Regions from separate parts of the Duganella hordei genome, predicted to be linked through region 2. Evidence: predicted binding sites of a transcription regulator. Region 2 holds the regulator's gene; the other holds the start of a gene.
What was found. Region 2 encodes FNR, which switches genes on or off when oxygen is low (the NO sensors DNR and NnrR bind a similar motif). Its sites were predicted from a motif close to TTGATNNNNATCAA; they were not measured.

Region 1 (10,131 bases), on a different contig from region 2:
GTGGCCGCGCGGACGCGGCACGCCGCACTCGCGCTCACGCAACCGCGCACCGGCGCTGCTGTGTTCCAGCACCATGGCCCGCATGACGGCGCCCGCCGCCGGCCCGACCCTTCCCGTCGCAGGTAGATCGGTACTCAACGAAACACCAGCACCGGCAAATGGCAGTGGGTCAGCACTTTCTGGGTTTCGCTGCCCAGCAGCAGCGCCTGCACGCCCCTGCGGCCGTGCGACGCCATCGCCACCAGGTCGCAATGATGCTGGAGCGCGGCGTCGATGATGGCTGCATACGGATGCTCATGCTCCATCGTCAGCGTGTCGCACGCCACGCCTCTCGAGCGGGCGGCGGTCGCCACCCGCTCCACGCAAGCGCGGGCCCGCTCCTGGCTATGGACCGCGTAGCCTTCCGGGGTATCGGCTAGCACCTCGGCGCGCGTGCTCAGCACGTGGAATGGCTCGGTCACGTGCAGTACCGTCAGCCGGGCGCCCGTCTCTTTGGCGAAGCTCAGGCACGGCGTCATGGCGGCGATGGACGGCGCCTCGCCGTCGGTGGGAAACAGGATATGTTTAAACATGGAAGGCCCCCGGCGCCGTCAGCGCGTCAGCGTGGCATCGATGGTGATCAGGTTGTTGACGTGGGTCACGCCGGGGGCCAGCCAGGCCGCCCGCTCGGCCGCCTCGCGCTCGGACCATGAACGCACGCTGCCATGAAGCGTCACCGTGCCGCCGCTGGCCTCGACCCGCAGCCTGGCCGCATCGACCGCGGCATTGCGGTGAAAGGCCGCAACGATCTTGCGCTCCACGTCGTGGGGCTCGACCGCCGGCCGCAGGTGTATCTGGTTGGTGACGCCGCGCACGCCGCGTATCCGGCGCACCGCCTGTTCGGCGCGCTGGCGCTGGTAGTTCCATTCCACCTCGCCCTCCAGCTTGAGCATGCCGCCGTCGGCCACCACCTGGATCGATTCGGCCGAGTGCGGCAGCTGGAATTTGAGCACGGAGGCCGCTTCGCGTGCGATGTCGGCGTCGAGCCGGCCCTCGCCGGCCAGCCGCACCTCGATATCGTTGGCCACGCCAGCCACGCCGACGACGCGCTGCGCGGCGCGTTCCGCGACGATCTTCTGGCTGTAGCTGCGGACAAAGCCACTGAGCGTGACGATTTTCTCGCGCACAGAAACGCCCACGTCGGCCGCGGCCAGATCGGCATCCCAGGCCAGCTCGTGCTCGACGTTCTTCTTGATGTCGCTATCGGTCATCATGACTTCCTCCTTGCGTCGCCGCTACTTGGTGATGGTCGAGGCCTCGCCCAGCGCCTGTTGCAGCGGCTGCGCCTGCGGATTGCTGACGGTGCCGGCGGCGATGTCCTTCGGCGACAGCGTGCGGCCGTAGTAGGCGTTGGTCAGGTTTTGATTGAAGCGGATGTCGTTCAGTCCGATCGCCACGGCGTCGCCGAACAAGCCCTTGGTGCCGCTCCAGGCGACCACATCACCGGTGCCCGCCGTGCCCTGGGCCAGCTTGGACCAGTTGACCACGGTCAGGCCGGCCTCGGCGCTGAGGGCGAAGTTGTTTTTCTTCATGAACTCGGCGACCGCCTTGTCGTTGTTGAGGACCATGGCGATCGCCCCGCCCTCGGCGCCGACCTGCAGGCCCACCGTCAGCCCGCCGAGGTCGTAGAACGCCGGTCCGCTCCAGCTGCCGTCGGTGCGCTTGAGCAGCAGCAGGCCGGCGCCGCCGTGGGCACCGACGCCGAGCGCCGCGCGCCCGTACGACGGCACGATCAGCACGCCCTTGGCCTGCTGCAGCAATTGCTTCATGCGCGGCTCGGCCTCGAGCTGGCGTACCACGGCCAGCGCGTCGCTGACGCGCCGCGTCGCGCTTTGCGCCGGCTTGGAACTGGTGTCGGCCTGGCTGGACTGGTTCGATTGATCAGCCTGGCCCGCCGCCTGCGCCACCGTTGCGCCGCAGATGGCCAATGCCACCAGACTAGCCAGTACGCTTTTCCGCTTGGTATGAATAGGCATAGCGTTCCCTCCTGGGTTAGTGTTCTTGCACACCCCTCGTGTACCGGATCATGCTAGTCCCGCCACCCACGTGACATCCTTGATCTCGGTCAAATGCGCACTGTATTGGCCCAAGGAGGGAATCCTCGGCCGCGGCGATGGTCAAAAACAGGAAGGCGGACCGTCCCGCCGCCGTACTATGGGAGACCAGCCATGACCACCACCAGCAAGCTCGAGAAAACGGCATGGAAGCCGTACTTCGATCACGTCTCCACACTTCTGGAGGGAATGAACGTCGGCATCGAAGTCGCATCGCTGCAGATCGGCAGCCAGTTTGCGGCCGAATGGCTGCCGCTGACCGGTGTCGTCTACGATCCGAAGAACGACCTCATCGCGATCATGGCGGAGGGGCTCGACCACATGATACGGCGCCCGCGCGAAGTGTTTATCGAGACCAAGGGCGTCAACCTGCTGAGCATGGAGGTGGTCGACGCCGACGGCGTCAGCCAGGTCATCCGGTTCAGGGAACCGCTGAAGCTGCCGGCGCCCTAGACGCCGGCGGGGCCGCGCCGCTGGCCGCAGCGCGTCAGCGCCGGCTCGACGGCGCCGCCGGCACGAAACACCGTGCAGCCCTTGAGGCCCAGCCGGTAGGCGTCGTTGAGCAGCGCCTCGACCTGCTCCACGCCGGCCTGCGCGGGCAGGTTGACGGTCTTGGAGATCGATTGGTCGACATGTGCCTGCAAGCGCGCCATCAGCAGCAGCTGCCGCGCCGGGTCGACGTCGGCCGCCTCGACCAGCGCGTCCGGCAGCGGGACATGCTCGCCGTGCAGCTGTCGAAACAGGCGCCAGGCATAGTCGCTGCCCTCCATGACCGCCGTGCCGCCGCCGGCGGTGCGCACCTCGCGCCGCAGTTGAAAGGCGTAGACCGGTTCGATGCCGCTGGAGATATTGTTGGCGAGCACGCTGATGCTGCCGGCCGGGGCAATCGCGGTCAGGTGGCTGTTGCGGATGCCGTCGCGCCAGATGCCCTCGATGATGTCCTGCGGCAGCGACTGGATGAAGTCCCCGCCCAGGTACTCGGCCGCGCGGTAGGCCGGAAACGCGCCGCGCTCGCGGGCCAGCGCGATCGACGCGTGGTAGGCCGCGTGGCTGACGGTGCGCATGACGGTGTCGGCGATATCGAGCGAGCTGTCCGTGCCGTAGCGCACGCCCAGCATCGCCAGCGCATCGGCCAGGCCGGTGATGCCGATGCCGATGCGGCGCGCCGCGTGCGCGGCGCTTGCCTGCGCCCTGAGCGGAAACGGCGACACCTCGTACACATTGTCCAGCATCCTGGTGGCGGTGGTAGCGGCCGCAAAGATGCCCTGCAGGTCCAGCCGCGGATGGGCGCCGAACGGCTGTTCGACGAAGCGCGTCAGGTTCAGCGAGCCCAGGTTGCAGGCGCCATGCGGCGGCAGCGGCACTTCGCCGCAGGGATTGCAGGCGCTGATGCTTTCCCTGTAGCGCAGGTTGTTCGAGCGCTGCACGCGGTCGATGAAGATCACGCCGGGGTCGCCGCAGTCAAAGGCGGCCTCGGCGATGCGGCGCCACAGCGCGCGGGCGCCGACGGTGGCGGCCACCAGGCAGGGCTCGGGCGCCACGCCGCCCGACCACAGCCGTTCGCACACCACGCCGCCGTCCGGCACCGGGTGCCCGGCCAGAGGGAACACCAGCGGCCACGGCGCATCCTCATCCACCGCCTGCATGAACGCGTCGCTCACCAGCACCGACAGGTTGAAATGGCGCAGCGTCCCGCCCTGCCGCTTGGCGTCGATGAAGCGTTCGATATCGGGGTGATCGCAGCGCAGCGTCGCCATCATGGCGCCGTCGCGCTCGTGGGTCGACAGCAGCGTGGCGCAGGCGCTCTCCCACAGCTGCATGAACGACACCGGCCCGGAGGCGATATGGCCGCTCTGGATCGCCCGCGCGCCGGCCGGCCGCAGCGGGGAGAAATCGCAGCCGATGCCGCCGCCGGCCTGCAGCGTCACCATCGATTCCCCCAGCGCCGAAAAGATGCCGTCCAGCGCGTCGTGCAGCGTGCCGGTGACGAAGCAGTTGAACAGCGTGCGGCGGCGCGCGCTGCCGGCGCCGGCCAGGATGCGGCCGCCCGGCAGGAAACGGAAGTCGGCCAGCAATTGCATATAGCGTTCGCGCCACTGGTCGCGGTGATGGGCATCGGGCTGCGACAGCGCCAGCGCCACCCGCTCCCAGCTGGCGGCGATGTCCGCCTCGCCGGCGTCGCCGCCGGCCCGGTACCTGGTATGCCAGACATGGGCCGACAAGGGTTCCGACAATCGATCGTTTGGCATGATCACCTCCGTGGCGGCGTACCGCCTTGGTCTTTATTCTTTAGACTACGACGACATCGGCCGGCGGCTGCGTCTCCACCACCACGCAATCGGTGGTCAGCACCAGGCCGGCAATCGAGGCGGCGTTGCGCAGCGCCAGGCGGGTGACCTTGGTCGGATCGATGATACCCATCGCAGTCAAGTTGCCGTACTCGGCGGTGGCCGCGTTGTAGCCAAAGTCGCCGCCGCCATGGAGCACCTTGTCGATCACGACATCGGGCTCGCCGCCGGCGTTGGCGACGATCTGCCGCAGCGGCGCCTCCAGCGCCTGGCGCACGATGCGCACGCCACACTCCTGCGCCATATTCGCCGTCGCCACGGCGTCGAGCGCTGCGCGCGCGCGCAGCAGCGCCACGCCGCCGCCGGCGCCGACACCCTCCTCCACCGCCGCCCTGGTCGCATGCAGCGCGTCTTCCACGCGCGAGCGTTTTTCCTTCATTTCCGTCTCGGTCGAGGCGCCGACCTTGATCAGCGCGACGCCGCCGCCCAGCCGCGCCAGGCGGGCCTCCAGCCGGCCGCGCTCGACCGCGTTGGCGACCCTGCCCAGCTGCTGGCGTATCGCCGCCGCCTGACGCTCGATGCGCGCCGCGCTGGCCTCGCCGGCGATAATCGTCGTGCTGTCATGGTCGACCTCGACCCGCTGCGCCTGGCCCAGCTGGTCGAGGGTCGCCTTGTCGAGCGCCATGCCGGCCGCCGGCGCGATCACCTGCGTGCCGGTGACGGCGGCGATGTCTTCCAGCTGGGCCGCGCGCTCGTCGCCGAATCCCGGCGCCTTGACCGCGCACACCTTCAGCGTGCCGCGCAAGGCGTTGACCACCAGCGTCGCCAGCGCGTCGCCGCTGACATCGTCGGCAATGACCAGCAGCGCCTGGCCGCCCTGGATCAGCTGTTCCAGCAAGGCGTACAGCTCGGCGCCGGCCGACATGTGCCTGGCGCAGACCAGGATCCGCGCGTTCTCCAGCACCACCCGTCCCTTGCCGGGGTCGGCCACGAAGTACGGCGACAGGTAGCCGCGGTCGAACTGCAGCCCTTCCACCACTTCCAGCTCGTTGTCCAGGCCGCGCCCGTCCTCGGCCCTGACCACGCCCTCGCGCCCGACCCGCTCCAGCGCCTGGGCGATCATGGCGCCGATCGCCGCATCGCCGTTGGCGGAGATGGCGGCGACCTGGGCGATTTCCTGGCTCGAGGCGATGGTGCGGGAGGCCTCGTGCAGGCCGGCCACGACGGCCTCGACGGCGGCATCGACGCCGCGCTTCAAGTCCATCGGGTCGAGGCCGGCGGCGACATACTTCATCCCCTGGTAAATGATGGCCTGCGCCAGCACCGTCGCCGTGGTGGTGCCGTCGCCGGCCATCTCGGACGTCCTGGCCGCCACCTCGCGCACCATCTGCGCACCCATGTTCTCGCTCTTGTCCGGCAACTCGATCGCCCTGGCGACGATGACGCCGGAATTGATGATCATCGGCGCGCCCCGGCCGTCGTCCAGCACCACGGTGCGGCCCCTGGGACCCAGCGTGACCTTGACCGCGTTGGCCAGCGTATTGATACCGGCGTGCAGCCTGGCGCGGGCGTCGTCGTGAAACAGCAGATGTTTGGCCGGCATGTTTCCTCCCAGGTGACAGGACTGTCCGCCGCCTCGCCAGCGCCCGGCGACGCGGCCAACCCTGCCAGCATATGACCCGCCGCCCCGCCAAGATTGCGCTGCCTCAAAGGTGCGCTGCGGCCCGGCGCCTATCTGGTGATGCGCCGCTGGCGCCGTGCCGCCGGTGAGCTGTGATTGCCGCGTTTTTTTCTCCCGACCGAGAACCAAACCGGCGGCGGCGCGTCCAACGCATAGTGATGGCGCCCAAGCGCGGAGGACATTGCAGCGCTGAATTTCCGAGGTCGGCTCATGCGTAGACTGTTCAACAATCGACTGCACGCGGGCAAGCTGCTGGCTGACCGGCTGCACAGCTACGCCGGGGGTGGCGACGTCATCGTGCTGGGCCTGCCGCGTGGCGGCGTGCCCACCGCCTACGCCGTGGCCGAGGCGCTGGCGGTGCCGCTGGACGTCGTCCAGGTGCGCAAGCTGGGCTTGCCCGGCTATCCGGAATATGCGATCGGCGCCGTCGCCGGCGAAGGGCCGTGCCTGCTCAACCTCGAGGAGCTCAGGCTGCTCGGCATGCCGGCAGCCGCGCTGACCGATGAGGTCGACCGCGAGCGCGAGGAAATCGCCAGGCGCGAAATACGCTATCGCGGCGGCCGTCCGCCACCGCGATTGCGCGACCGGATCGTGATCCTGGTCGACGACGGCCTGGCCACCGGCGCCACCATGCGCATGGCTATCCTCGTGGCGCGCCAGGCGCGGCCGGCGAAAATCATTGTAGCCGTGCCCGTCGCCCCGCGGGAGGTCTGCCGGGCGCTGGGCGGCGAAGTCGATGAGCTGGTCTGCCTGCACACGCCCCATCCCTACTATTCGGTCGGCGAATGGTACCGCGACTTCGAGCAAGTCGGCGACGAGGAAGTGGCCAGCCTGCTGGCGCGGGCGTGGCGCCGGATCCCGCCCGACCCGAACCTACAACCGGCTGCCGCCCATCATGACCCCGACTGACACCGCTGACACCGCTGCCGCAAACGGTGCGGCGACGCCGGCGTTGATCGGCGCAGTGACGGCCTCGGCCCAGCTACTGACTGGCGCCGCCGCCGACTATGACGGCCTGCTCGCGCTGATCGGCGACGCCCGCATCGTGCTGATCGGCGAGGCCAGCCACGGCACGCAGGAATTCTACGACGAACGCGCACGGCTGACGCGGCGCCTGATCGCCGAACGGGGCTTCCAGGCGGTCGCCGTCGAAGCGGACTGGCCCGATGCCTACCGCGTCAACCGCCACGTCCGCGGCGAGGGCATCGACGCCAACGCCGACGCCGCGCTGGACGGCTTCCGCCGCTTCCCCACCTGGATGTGGCGCAACACCTCCATGGTCGATTTCGTCGACTGGCTGCGCCGCTACAACGCCGCCCTGCCCGCGCAAGCGCCGCGGGTCGGGTTCTACGGCCTGGACCTGTACAGCCTGTACACCTCGATAGCCGAAGTGCTGGCCTACCTGGACCAGGTCGACCCGGACGGCGCCCGCCGCGCGCGGGCGCGCTACGCCTGCCTCGACCACTTCCGCCCCGACAGCCAGCGCTATGGCTATTCCAGCGCGTTCGGCCTGTCGCCGTCGTGCGAGAACGAAGTCATCGCGCAGTTGGTCGAACTCAACACCAGGGCCGCCGGATACCTGCGCGGCGACGGCGCGGCGGCGCGCGACGCGCTGTTCTACGCCCGCCAAAACGCGCAGCTGGTGACGCAGGCCGAACGCTACTACCGCACCATGTTCCGCGGCCATATCTCGTCGTGGAACCTGCGCGACCATCATATGGCCAGCACGCTCGACGCGCTGGCCGCGCACCTGCGGCCGGACAGCGCGGACGGCCACACCCGCATCGTGGTCTGGGCCCACAACTCGCATATCGGCGACGCCCGCGCCACCGAGGCGGGCCGCACCGGCGAGTGGACGCTGGGCCAGCTGGCGCGCGAGCGCTACCGCGAGCGCGCCTTCCTGATCGGCATGACGACCTACAATGGCACGGTCACCGCCGCCTCCGACTGGGATGCGGCCGCCGAACGCAAGCGGGTGCGGCCGGCGCTGCCGCAATCGTATGAAGCGCTGCTGCACCACAGCGGCCTGCCCAGCTTCGTGCTGCCCTTCCGCGGCGACGCGGCAAGCAGCCAGGCGCTGTGGAAGCAACGGCTCGAGCGCGCCATCGGCGTCATCTACCGGCCCGAGACGGAGCGCCAGAGCCACTATTTCCACGCGCATCTGTCGCAGCAATTCGACGCCCTGCTGCATATCGACGACACGCGCGCGCTGGAGCCGCTGGAGCTGAGCGCCCCATGGCAGCTGGGCGAGGCGCCGGAAACTTTCCCGGTCGGCGTCTAGCGCGGGCCGCATCATGCCGAGTCCGGCCGCGCAAAACCCCGACCTGGCATTCTGGCGCATGCCGCTGGCCGATCTGCTGCGCCAGCTCGGCAGCGGCCCCGACGGCCTGCCGGGCGCGGTCGCGGCGGCGCGCCTGGCGCAGTACGGTCCCAACCTGCCCGCCACGGAACATGCCGCGTCGCTGCCGCGCCAGTTCGTGGCCAAGTTCGCCAATCCGCTGGTGCTGATCCTGGTGGTGGCCAGCGCGCTGTCGGCGCTGACCGGCGACACCGCCAGCTTCGTGCTGGTCGGCGCCATCGTCGTCGTCAGCGTCAGCCTCGACGTGGCGCAGGAATACCGGGCCGGCGCCGCGGCCGCGCGGCTGCGCCGCTCGGTCGAGGTGCGCGCCCGCGTGCTGCGCGACGGCCGGCCGGCGCAGATACCGGTGGCCGCGCTGGTGGCCGGCGACGTCGCGCTGCTGGCGGCCGGCGACCTGGTGCCCTGCGATGGCCGGGTGCTGGAGGCCAGGGACTTCTTCGTCAACCAGGCGCTGCTGACCGGCGAACCCTACCCGGTGGAAAAGAGCGCCGTCGAGCTGCCCGGCGCGGACGACGTGCTGGCCGCCGCCAATACCGTGCTGCTGGGCACCTCGGTCATCAGCGGCAGCGCCAAAGTGCTGATGTGCCGCAGCGGCCGCGCGACCGCCTTCGGCGAGGTCGCCGGCCTGCTGCAGGCGCGTGCCCCGCTGACCGATTTCGAGCGCGGCACCCGCCGCTTCGGGCTGTTGATCCTGCGGCTGACGGTGTCGCTGGTGCTGTTCGTGCTGCTGGTCAATGCGCTGTTCCACCGGCCGCTGCTCGAATCGTTCCTGTTCGCCGTCGCGCTGGCGGTGGGCCTGACGCCCGAGCTGCTGCCGATGGTGGTGTCGGTGACGTTGGCGCGCGGCGCGCTGCGCATGGCCGCCGCCAAGGTGATCGTCAAGCGGCTGGCCTCGATCCAGAGCCTGGGCAGCATGGACGTGCTGTGCACCGACAAGACCGGCACGCTGACCGAGGCGCGCATCCGCCTGGAGCAGCACCTGGACGCGGCCGGCCAGGACAGCGCCAAGGTGCTGGAGCTGGCCTATTTCAACAGCTACTTTGAAACCGGCCTGCGCAGTCCGCTGGACGAGGCCATCCTGGCCCACGCCGACATCGACGTGACACCCTGGCGCAAGGTCGACGAGCACGCGTTCGACTTCGAGCGGCGCCGGGTGTCGGTGCTGATCGACAACGGCGCGACCCGGCTGCTGGTGGTCAAGGGCGCGCCGGAAGACGTGCTGCGCCTGTCGGTGCGCTACGGTGCGGACCGGGACGGCGCCGAGCACCCGCTGGACGCGGCGGCGCGCGCCGCCATCGAGGCGCGCTACGCCGCGCTCAGCCAGGCAGGCCTGCGCGTGCTGGGCATCGCCTGGCGCCGGATGGCCACCGACCATCCGGACGCCGTCGTCGGCGACGAGTCGGCGCTGGTGTTTGCCGGCTTCGCCACCTTCGTCGATCCGGCCAAGCTCAGCGCCAGGCCGGCGCTGGCGGCGCTGGCCGCCGCCGGCGTGGCCGTCAAGACCGTCACCGGCGACAACGAACTGGTGGCGCGGCACCTGTTCACCCAGCTCGGCCTGCCGGTGCAAGGCGTGCTGGCCGGCGCCGACATCGAGCACCTGGACGACCTGGCGCTGGCCGCGCGCGCCGAGACCGTCAACCTGTTCTGCCGCGTCACGCCGGTGCAGAAGAACCGCATCATCGTCGCGCTCAAGCGCCGCGGCCACGTGGT
Region 2 (10,131 bases):
TACCTGGTCAAGGACGTCGACGGCCGCTACCTGGAATTCCTGCCGGGGGCGATCCACCGCATGCTGCGCGAGCAGCGCCTGCTCAACGACAAGCGCCAGGCCGAGGCGCAGTTCCGCACGCTGGTCGAGCAGATGCAGGCCATCACCTACATCGCCGAGCTGGGCGAGGGCGGCGCGCTGCGCTACATCAGTCCGCAGATCGGCATGCTTGGCTTCACCCCCGCCGAGTGGCTGGCCGACCCCGGGCTGCACGGGCGGCAGATGGATCCGGCGCAGCGCGCGTCCACGCTGCGCGCGCTGGACGATTGCCGCCGCGACGGCAGCCCGCTGCGGCTGGAATACCGGCTGTCGGCACGCGACGGCCAGGCGCTGTGGTTCCGCGACCAGGCCGAGCTGGTGCGCGACGACGAGGGACGGCCGCTGTTCATGCAGGGCATCATGATCGACATCACCCAGAATAAGCTGACTGAACAGGCCTTGCTGGCGTCGCAGCAGGCGCAGCGCGACCTGGCGGCGCACCAGGAAAGAATCAAGGAACACGAGCGCAAGCGCATCGCCCAGGAAATCCATGACGAGCTGGGCGGCCTGCTGACCGGCATCAAGGCCTATATCTCGGTCAGCATGGACCGCGGCGCGGCGGCCGGTGCGGCGCCCGAGCCCTTGCTGGCCGAGGCGGCCGGACTGGCCCAGGACGCGATCGAGACGGTGCGCCGGGTCATCACCGACCTGCGGCCCAGCGTGCTCGACCAGCTGGGCGTGTGGGCCGCGCTGGAATGGTATGCGGAGCAGATCGAACGCCGCTCCGGCCTGCACTGCGCCTGCGCCATCAGCCCGGCCGCGTCGGCGCTGGAGCTGGGCGCCGAGCGCAGCACGATGCTGTTCCGCATCGCGCAGGAAGCGCTGACCAATGTGGTGCGGCACGCCGAGGCCAGCGCGGTGCAGCTGCGGGTAGACTACGCCGACGGCGTGCTGCAGCTGCGCATCGACGACGACGGCAAGGGTATCGCGGCCGAGCGCTTGCTCAATCGCGAGTCCTGGGGCATCCTCGGCATGCACGAACGCAGCCGTCATTTCGACGGCGAATTGAAAATCACCGGCAGGCCGGGGCAGGGCACGACCCTGCTGCTGCGCCTGCCATTGGACGCACACCATGAGCAATAATCCCATCCGCGTGCTGCTGGTCGACGACCACGCGATCGCCCGCAACGGCGTGCGCTTGATGCTGAGCACGGTCGACGACATCCGCGTCGACGGCGAAGCCTGCAACGCCAACGAGGCGCTGCAGCTGGCGCAGGCGCAGGAATTCGACGTGGCGCTGCTCGACATCACCATGCCCGGCAAGAACGGGCTGGAGCTGCTCAAGCAGTTGCGCGCCGAGCGGCCCAAGCTGGCGGTGCTGATGCTGAGCACCTACGCCGAAGATATCTACGCCGTGCGCGCGCTCAAGCTGGGCGCGGCCGGCTACCTGACCAAGGATGCGCCAACCACGGCGCTGGTGGCGGCGGTGCGCAAGGCCGCATCCGGGGGCAAGCACGTGAGCCCGGCCCTGCTGGAAAAGCTGGCCAGCCTGATCGGCGGCGGCGAGGTGGGCAAGCTCGAGGCGCTGTCGAACCGCGAGCTGGAGGTGTTCAAGCTGATCGCGGCCGGCGAATCGCTGGTGCGCATCGGCGAGACGCTGCACCTGAGCCCCAACACGGTGACCACCTACCGCGCCCGCATCCTGGAGAAAATGGGCCTCGACAGCAATGCCGAGCTGACCCGGTATGCGTTGGAGCACGGCATCATCTAGTTTCATATTGCAAAGGTTGTAGGGGAAGCCCTACAGATTTCTGTCCGGACTCCCCTACGCGACACGGCAGCGAAGCCCGATAACCGCGCGGCCGCCGATCGCCGATACTGTCTCCATACCGCAGCCAACGCTCAGATGCTGCGAAAAACACAACAGGGAGCAGCGAACATGACGACCAACCTCCAACTGGCAACACACAATGGCGGTGCCGTGAGCAGCAGCCAGAACAAATGCGCGATGTGCGGCTTGAAGAACCTGTGCCTGCCGGTGGGGCTGAACGACGCCGAGGTCAGCCGCCTCGACAAGATCATCGGCCGCCGCCGCCGCGTCGAACGCGACGAAAACCTGTGCCGCATGGAACAGCCGTTCAACAACCTGTATGCCGTGCGTTTCGGCCATTTCAAGACCTCGCGCGTCAACCACCGCGGCGAGCAGCAGATTACCGGCTTCCAGATGGCCGGCGAGCTGCTGGGCATGGACGCCATCGGCACCGGCCAGCACGGTTGCGGCGTGGTGGCGCTGGAAGACAGCGAAGTGTGCGAGATCCCGTTCGCCCGGCTGCAGGAATTGTTCGCCGACGTGCCGCAGCTGCTGCAGCACTTCCACCGCATCATGAGCCAGGAAATCATGCGCGAGCAAAACGCGATGATGTTTCTCGCCAATATGCGGGCCGAGCAGCGCTTCGCCTTGTTCCTGCTGAATCTGTCGACGCGCTATGCGGCGCGCGGCTACTCCCCCAACAGCTACCAGCTGCGCATGTCGCGCGAGGACATCGGCGACTACCTGGGCCTGACCATCGAAAGCATCAGCCGGCTGCTGTCGCGCTTTCGCAGCAACGGCTGGATACGGGTCGACAAGCGCGACCTGACCATTGTCGACCGCGCCAGCCTCGAGGCGCTGGCGACCGGCGCCGACCAGGACGGCACCAAGGTGGCCGCCAAGGCGCTCGGCCGCACGCCGGCGGTGGCCTGAGGCAGTGAGCCTGCCGCCGGCTCAGCCCGGCGCGCGTCCCGACCGTTCGACCGCCGTCTGGCAATCCACGCACGTCTGGGCGCTGGGCTCGGCCCGCAAACGGGCCGCCGCGATGGCCGCGCCGCACTGCACGCAGGTGCCGTAGCTGCCCGCGCGCACGCGTTCCAGCGCCTCGTCGACGGCGCGCAATTCCATCAATTCGTGATTGAGCAGCGCGATGTCGGTGTCGCTGAGCTGGCACGCTTCGGCCTGGTCGGCATCGATCGCGTAGCTATTAAACAGCGCCATCTGCTGTTGCTCGTCGGCCTGGTGCAGGCGCTGGCGCAACTGCTGCGCCAGTTCGCGGCGCCGCAGCAGCAGACTACTGTTGAGCTCGTCTATGACGTGGGCGCTGCTGTCGGGACTCATGTCGATCTCCATTCACTTGTTCAATGCAGCCATCGTAGAGACTCGCCCGTGCAATTTGATTGATGCAAATCAAAAAGGGCCGGCTTCGGATAGAATGGTTTTTCGCGCGCAAGCAGCAGCTTGCACGCTCACTGTGAGGAGAGATGCATGACGGATCCATCGAAGTATGTACCGCCGGCGATCTGGGTCGCGCCGGCATCGTCGGGCGGCACGTTCGGCAACATCAACCGCCCGGTCGCCGGCGCCACCCACGAACAGGAACTGCCGGTCGGCAAGCATCCGCTGCAACTGTATTCGCTGGGCACGCCCAACGGCGTGAAGGTCACCATCATGCTGGAAGAGCTGCTGGCGCTCGGCCATGGCGGCGCCGAATACGACGCCTGGCTGATCCGCATCAACGAGGGCGCCCAGTTCTCCAGCGGCTTTGTGGCGGTCAATCCCAACTCCAAGATCCCCGCGCTGGTCGACCGCAGCGGCGCGCAGCCGCTGCGCGTGTTCGAGTCCGGCTCCATCCTGATGTATCTGGCGGAAAAGTTCGGCGCCTTCCTGCCCACGGAAACGGCGGCGCGCACCGAAACCCTGAACTGGCTGTTCTGGCAGATGGGTTCGGCGCCGTTTGTCGGCGGCGGCTTCGGCCACTTTTACGCCTACGCGCCGGAAAAGCTGCAATATCCAATCGACCGCTATGCGATGGAAACCAAGCGCCAGCTCGACGTGCTGGACCGCCAGCTGGCCGAACACCGCTACGTCGCCGGTGACGAGTACACGATCGCCGACATGGCGGTCTGGCCGTGGTACGGCGGCATGGTGCTGGGGCAGTTGTACAGCGCCGCCGAATTCCTGTCGGTGCACGAGTACCGGCATGTGCGGCGTTGGGCCGACGAGATCGCCGCGCGTCCGGCCGTCATCCGCGGCCGCAAGGTGAACCGCACGTTCGGCAACCCCCAAGACCAGGTGCTGGAGCGGCACGACGCCGCGGATCTGGACTGACGCCGGCCGCTGGCATCGACGTCGGACCGAGGCACTGAAACACCGTGCCTGCGGTGCGTTTTGATCTGGATCATGGTTTTTTCACTCACTTGCTCTCATAGTAAAAGCCCGTTCGGCCCAAACGAGAGCATGTCATGTACCACACCAACGTCGCGCCGCCGACGGCGGCCATCCGGCTCGGAAGGGCGGGGGCGCCGCTGTTGTTGGCCTGTCTGACCGGCTGCAGCCTGCTGCGCCCGGTCGATCTGCCGCCGCCGGCGCCGGCGTTCCAGCCGCCGCCGGCCTGGTCTTCCGGCCACACCGCCACGTCCTCCGCGTCCGATGGCGCCGCGCTTGCCGGCTGGTGGCGCCGCTTCGACGATCCGCTGCTCGAGCAGTTGGTGACGCGCGCCCTGCAAGCGAACACCAGCATCGCGTCGGCGCGCGCTTCGCTGCAGCAGGCGCGCGCCACGCGCGATGCCGCAGCCGCAGCGCTGGCCACCACCGTGGTCGGCAGCGCCCAGGCCCAGCGTAGCAAGCTCGACGGGGCGTCCGCCACCAATAGCTACAACCTGGGCTTCGATGCCAGCTGGGAACCGGACCTGTTTGGCGCCAACCATCATGCACTGGCGGCCGGTGCGGCCACGCTGCAGGCCAGCGCGGCCACGCTGGCCAACGTGCAGGTCTCGGTCGCCGCCGAGGTGGCGCGCAGTTATATCGAACTGCGCGGCATCCAGGCACGGCAAGTCATCGCCCGCGACAACCTGGCCAGCCAGCAGGCCACGCAGCAGATTACCGCATGGCGGGTCCAGGCCGGACTACTGACTTCGCTGGAGCAGCAGCAAGCGATCACCGCCACCGAGCAGGCCGCGGCCCAGTTGCCGGTGCTGGAGAGCAGCCGGGCGTTGCTGGCCCACAGCCTGGCCGTGCTGTGCGGGCAGGCGCCGGCCGCGCTCGACGACGCGCTGGCGCCGCCGCAGGCGATACCCGCCGGCGGCGCAGAGCTGGCGCTGAGCCTGCCGGCCGCCACACTGCGCCAGCGTCCCGACGTGCGCGCGGCCGAAGCCCAGCTCGAAGCGGCCCGCGCCAAAGTGGCCCAGGCCGACGCCGCGCGCTACCCGGTGCTGCGTCTCGAGGGATCGCTGGGATTGAGTGGACTTGCCGCGGGCGGCAGCGGCGCGGCGCTGCTGCGCACCTTGCTGGGCAGCGTGGCGGGCAATGTGTTTGACGGCGGCGCCAGCGCGGCCCAGCTGCGGCTGCAACGCGGCGCGCTGGCGCAAGCGCAGGCCGGCTATCTGGCGACGCTGCTGACCGCGTTGCAGGAAGTGGAGGATGCGCTGGCCGCGCAGGCGGCCGACCGTCTGCGCCTCGATCATTTGCGGCTGGCCGCCGCGGCGGCCGACAGCGCCGCGCTGCTGGCGCGGCAGCGCTACGCCAGCGGCCTGGTGGACTTTCAAACCGTACTGGAAACCCAGCGCGCGCTCTACACGTCGCAGGACGGCGTGGCAACCGCCAGCGCCAACGTCGGCACCGACCAGGTGCGCCTGTACAAGGCACTGGGCGGCGGCTGGCAACCCGACGGCGGTGCCGCACCGATGAAGGGAAGCACACCATGAATCAACGTATGGCAGCACCGGCCGTCGTCATCGACGCACCACCACGCCCCTGGTGGCGGCGCGCCGCCGTGTGGGGCGCCGCGTTGGCGCTGCTGGCGGCCGGCGCGGCGGCGTACGCGTGGCGGCAGCATGCCCAGGCGGCACGGGCTCCCGCCTATGTCACGGTGCCGGTCAAGCGCGGCAGCGTCACGCTCAGCGTCACCGCCAACGGCACCTTGCAGCCGACCCGCGCGGTCAATATCGGCAGCGAGCTGTCGGGCACGGTGGGGCGCGTGCTGGTCGACGTCAACGACCAGGTGCGCGCCGGCCAGGTGCTGGTCCAGCTCGACACGGCCAAGCTGCAGGACCAGATCGTGCGCTCGCGCGCCGCGCTGGCCGCCGCCAGGGCCGAGCTGGCGCAAAGCCAGGCCAGCCTGGCGGAGGCGCGCGCGGCACTGGGACGGCTGGAGGAAGTGGCCCGCCTGTCCGGAGGCAAGGTGCCCTCGCGCGCCGAACTCGACACCGGCCGGGCCACGCTGGCGCGGGCCCAGGCGGCCGAGCTGAGCGCCGCCGCCAACGTACAGAGCGCCCAGGCCACGCTGTCGACCGACAGCACCAACCTGGCGCGCGCCTCGATCCGCTCGCCGATCGACGGCGTGGTGCTGAGCCGCAGCGTCGATCCCGGCAACGCGGTGGCCGCCTCGCTGCAGGCGGTGACGCTGTTTTCGCTGGCCGAGGACCTGCGCCATCTGCGCCTGCTGGTCAATGTCGACGAAGCCGACGTCGGCGCCGTGCGCGTGGGCCAGCCGGCCACCTTCAGCGTCAGCGCCTATGCGGACCGCAGCTATCCGGCGGTGGTCACCCGGGTGTCGTACGGCTCGACCATCACCGAGAACGTGGTCACCTACGTGGCCTACCTTGAAGTCGACAACGCCGACCTGAGCCTGCGTCCCGGCATGACGGCCACCGCCGTCATCCGCGCGGCGGTACACGACGACGTGCTGCTGATACCCAACAGCGCGCTGCGCTTCACGCCCAGCGACACCGCAGCGGCGGCAGCGCCGGCGGGCATGGTGTCGCGCCTGATGCCACGCCTGCCCGGACGGGCGCCGCGCCAGGCCGGCGTCGCCGACGCCTCCGCCTCCGCGCGACGCACATTGTGGCTGCTGAGCGACGGCGTGCCGCGCGAGCAGGTGGTCACGCTCGGCATCAGCGACGGCCGCTACACGGAAGTGAGCGGCCCAGGGCTGCGACCAGGCATGCTGGTGATCACCGACCAGCGCTCGGCGGCGCCATGAACGGCGACAGCGCCGCGCCGCTGATACGGCTGCGCGAAGTATGCAAGCGCTACGGTCACGGCGCAGCCGCGCTGACGGCGCTGGACCGGGTCAGCCTGGATATCGCGCAGGGTGAGTTTGTCGCCATCATGGGACCCAGCGGTTCGGGCAAGTCAACCGCGATGAATCTGCTGGGCTGCCTCGACACGCCCAGCAGCGGCCAATACCTGTTTCACCAGATCGACGTGGGCGCCGCCACCCGCGACCAGCGCGCCCGCTTGCGCCGCCGTTATCTGGGCTTCGTGTTCCAGGGATTCAATCTGCTGGCGCGCACCTCGGCCCAAGAAAACGTCGAACTGCCGCTGCTGTACCGGGGCGAGAACGCCGCGCGCCGCCACGCGCTGGCGGCGGCCGCGCTGGCCGCTGTCGGCCTGGCCGGCTGGGAGACGCATACGCCGTCCGAACTGTCGGGCGGACAGCAGCAGCGGGTGGCGATCGCGCGCGCCATCGTCAGCGCGCCGTCGCTGCTGCTGGCGGACGAGCCGACCGGCAACCTTGACAGCCAGCGTAGCCGCGAGATCATGGAACTGCTGGCGCGCCTGAATCGCGAGCAAGGCATCACGGTGGTGATGGTGACGCACGAGCCGGACATGGCGCTGTACGCGCAGCGCATCGTGCGCTTCCTCGACGGCCGCATCGAGAGCGACGAAGCGAACTTGCAGCCAGTGCCCATGCCGGCCGCGTCGGGCGAGAAGGCGGTGAGCTGATGCTGTTCAATACCATTCTGCTGGCGTTGCGTTCGATCCGGCGCAACCTGCTGCGCTCCTTCCTGACCATGCTGGGCATCGTCATCGGCGTCGGCGCCGTCATCGCCATGGTCACGCTGGGCAACGGCGCCACCAAGGCGGTGCAGGACCAGATCTCCAGCCTGGGCAGCAATCTGCTGATGGTGCGGCCTGGCCAGCGCCTGGGCCAGGGCAGCGGCGGCGCGCCGGCGTTCAAGGAGGCCGACGCCGAGGCCATCGCGCTGCAGATCGGTGGCATACGCGCCGTGGCGGCCGAGAGCCGCAGCGGCGCCACCGTGGTGGCCAACGGCCGCAACTGGAGCACCACCGTCACCGGCGGCAGTGCCGACTGGCCCACCGCCGCCAACTGGACGCTGGCCGCCGGTCGCCCGTTCGACGATGGCGAGCAGCGCGCGGGCGCCGCCGTGTGCGCGCTGGGCGCCACGGTGGCGCGCGCCTTGTTCGGCAACCGCGACGCGCTGGGCGAGCGGCTGCGCATCAAGCAGTTCTCGTGCGTGATCGTGGCGCTGCTGGCGGCCAAGGGGCAGGGCGCGATGGGCAACGACCAGGACGATCTCGTGCTGCTGCCGCTGCACACGCTGCAGCGCCGCGTCACCGGCAACCAGCGCGTGAACACCTTGCTCATTTCGATGGAGCAGGGCAGCGACAGCAAGGCGCTGCAGGCGCGCCTGGTGCAGCTGCTGCGCGAGCGGCGCAAGCTGGCCGCCGGCGAGGAAGACAACTTCAACGTGCTCGACACGCGCCAGCTGGCCGACACCATGTCGGGCACGACGCGCGTGATGACCACGCTGCTGGCGGCGGTGGCGGCGGTCAGCCTGCTGGTGGGCGGTATCGGCATCATGAACATCATGCTGGTCAGCGTCACCGAGCGCACGCGCGAGATCGGCCTGCGGCTGGCCATCGGCGCGCTGGAACGCGACGTGTTGCTGCAGTTCCTGATCGAGGCCATGGTGCTGGCCGCGCTGGGCGGCCTGGCCGGGGTGCTGCTGGCGGCGGTGGCCACCGCCGTGCTGGCCCGCGCGATGCAGCTGCCCTACCTGTTCAATCCGGGAGTGAACCTGCTGTCCTTCGTGTTCTCGACCGGGATAGGGGTGGTGTTCGGCTACGTGCCGGCGCGGCGCGCGGCGCGGCTCGATCCGATCGAAGCGCTTCGCCATGAATAGAAGAGAAGGGAAAGAGCAGGGCGCCTCATGGCTAGTTTTGATGCAGGTCAAAGTTTTTTCACCTGCCGAACCGCATAGTGGCGTTTTCAACCAAGGAGTAGCGATATGTCATTCAACCATGTCGTTGCATGGATCGACCATGCACAGACCCATCTGATCCGCTTCAATGCCGATACCTCGTCCATTGAAGTGATCAAGACCGATTCCCACCATCCCCACCTGCACGTGAAGTCCGCCGGCGGCGCCGGTCATGCCGCCGAGAGCGCGCGCTACTTCGACGACGTGGCCAAGGCGCTGGCTCCGTCGCGTGAAATCCTGCTGGTGGGTCCGGGCATGGAAAAGCTGGCGCTGATGAAGCACCTGCTCAAGCACCATCACGAGGTGGCCGAGCGAGTGATGAGCATAGAGACGGTGGACCACCCCAGCGACGGCGAGCTGCTCAAATATGCACGCAAATATTTCGTCAAGGCCGACATGATGCTGTGATCCGTATCAAACCTGCCCTGCCTTGACACGCCTCCGTGATCGCAGCAGTACCGGAGCTGCCGCAAGCAACACCAGGCTCAAGGTCGATGGTTCGGGGACCGATAAGGCATTTTGGATATCCACGAAGGCCGTTGGCGTTCCCCGCGATGCGTCCGGGATAGTCAGATCCCACTGCCATGCCCACTCCAGGTTTGGCTTGCCGAGCACGGAATGGTTGTCGCTCGTTGGCCACGCCAGAGACGTGGGCAGGGAGTCCCGCAGTTGGCTGCCAACAGGCGAAAAGTAGCGGGTGGGCGGCGGAAAGAACTGGTAGTATCCAGCCCCCATCTCGTAGCGATCCGGCATTACTCCAGCGTCCGCAGTCGTGCTCACCACCGATCCGCGGGGTGATTTTTGTCTGATCACCTCGGGACTTACCCAGAGCAACGAGTCATAGTCACTGGGGCTCTCGATGGCTAAATTGATATCCAGGTCAGACTGATTGAAAAGAAACAGGTGAATGTCCAGCGGGTTGTCGGTGAAATTGTTAATGATCACTGATTCCTGGAGGAAGGAACGATCGCTGGCGTGCGTGACATTATATTGGGTGGCGAGCCGAAAGCGATTATCAGGGTCGCGGAATTCAAATCTCACACCGTGATTGCCGAGGAAGATCGTGTCGGTCAA

Region 1: ABWW33_RS20850 (lipid-binding SYLF domain-containing protein) is a predicted target of FNR. The motif match lies at 2,095-2,108, and genes of this name have one in related genera.

Annotation. Positions count from the first base shown of each region.
Region 1 is NZ_BPWI01000009.1:145,342-155,472, reverse strand. Features, by position in the region: gene ABWW33_RS20865 (zinc-dependent alcohol dehydrogenase family protein) at 1-84, opposite strand, end outside; gene ABWW33_RS20860 (universal stress protein) at 135-572, opposite strand; gene ABWW33_RS20855 (BON domain-containing protein) at 591-1,253, opposite strand; gene ABWW33_RS20850 (lipid-binding SYLF domain-containing protein) at 1,275-2,015, opposite strand; gene ABWW33_RS20845 (DUF5335 domain-containing protein) at 2,208-2,546, shown strand; gene ABWW33_RS20840 (adenosylcobalamin-dependent ribonucleoside-diphosphate reductase) at 2,543-4,342, opposite strand; gene groL (chaperonin GroEL) at 4,383-5,984, opposite strand; gene ABWW33_RS20830 (phosphoribosyltransferase) at 6,273-6,971, shown strand; gene ABWW33_RS20825 (erythromycin esterase family protein) at 6,958-8,343, shown strand; gene mgtA (magnesium-translocating P-type ATPase) at 8,357-10,131, shown strand, end outside.
Region 2 is NZ_BPWI01000001.1:840,651-850,781, forward strand. Features, by position in the region: gene ABWW33_RS03545 (response regulator) at 1-1,161, shown strand, start outside; gene ABWW33_RS03550 (response regulator) at 1,151-1,789, shown strand; gene fnr (fumarate/nitrate reduction transcriptional regulator Fnr) at 1,958-2,761, shown strand; gene ABWW33_RS03560 (TraR/DksA family transcriptional regulator) at 2,783-3,169, opposite strand; gene yghU (glutathione-dependent disulfide-bond oxidoreductase) at 3,317-4,159, shown strand; gene ABWW33_RS03570 (efflux transporter outer membrane subunit) at 4,294-5,754, shown strand; gene ABWW33_RS03575 (efflux RND transporter periplasmic adaptor subunit) at 5,751-7,031, shown strand; gene ABWW33_RS03580 (ABC transporter ATP-binding protein) at 7,028-7,777, shown strand; gene ABWW33_RS03585 (ABC transporter permease) at 7,777-8,979, shown strand; gene ABWW33_RS03590 (translational machinery protein) at 9,085-9,465, shown strand; gene ABWW33_RS03595 (PEP-CTERM sorting domain-containing protein) at 9,472-10,131, opposite strand, start outside.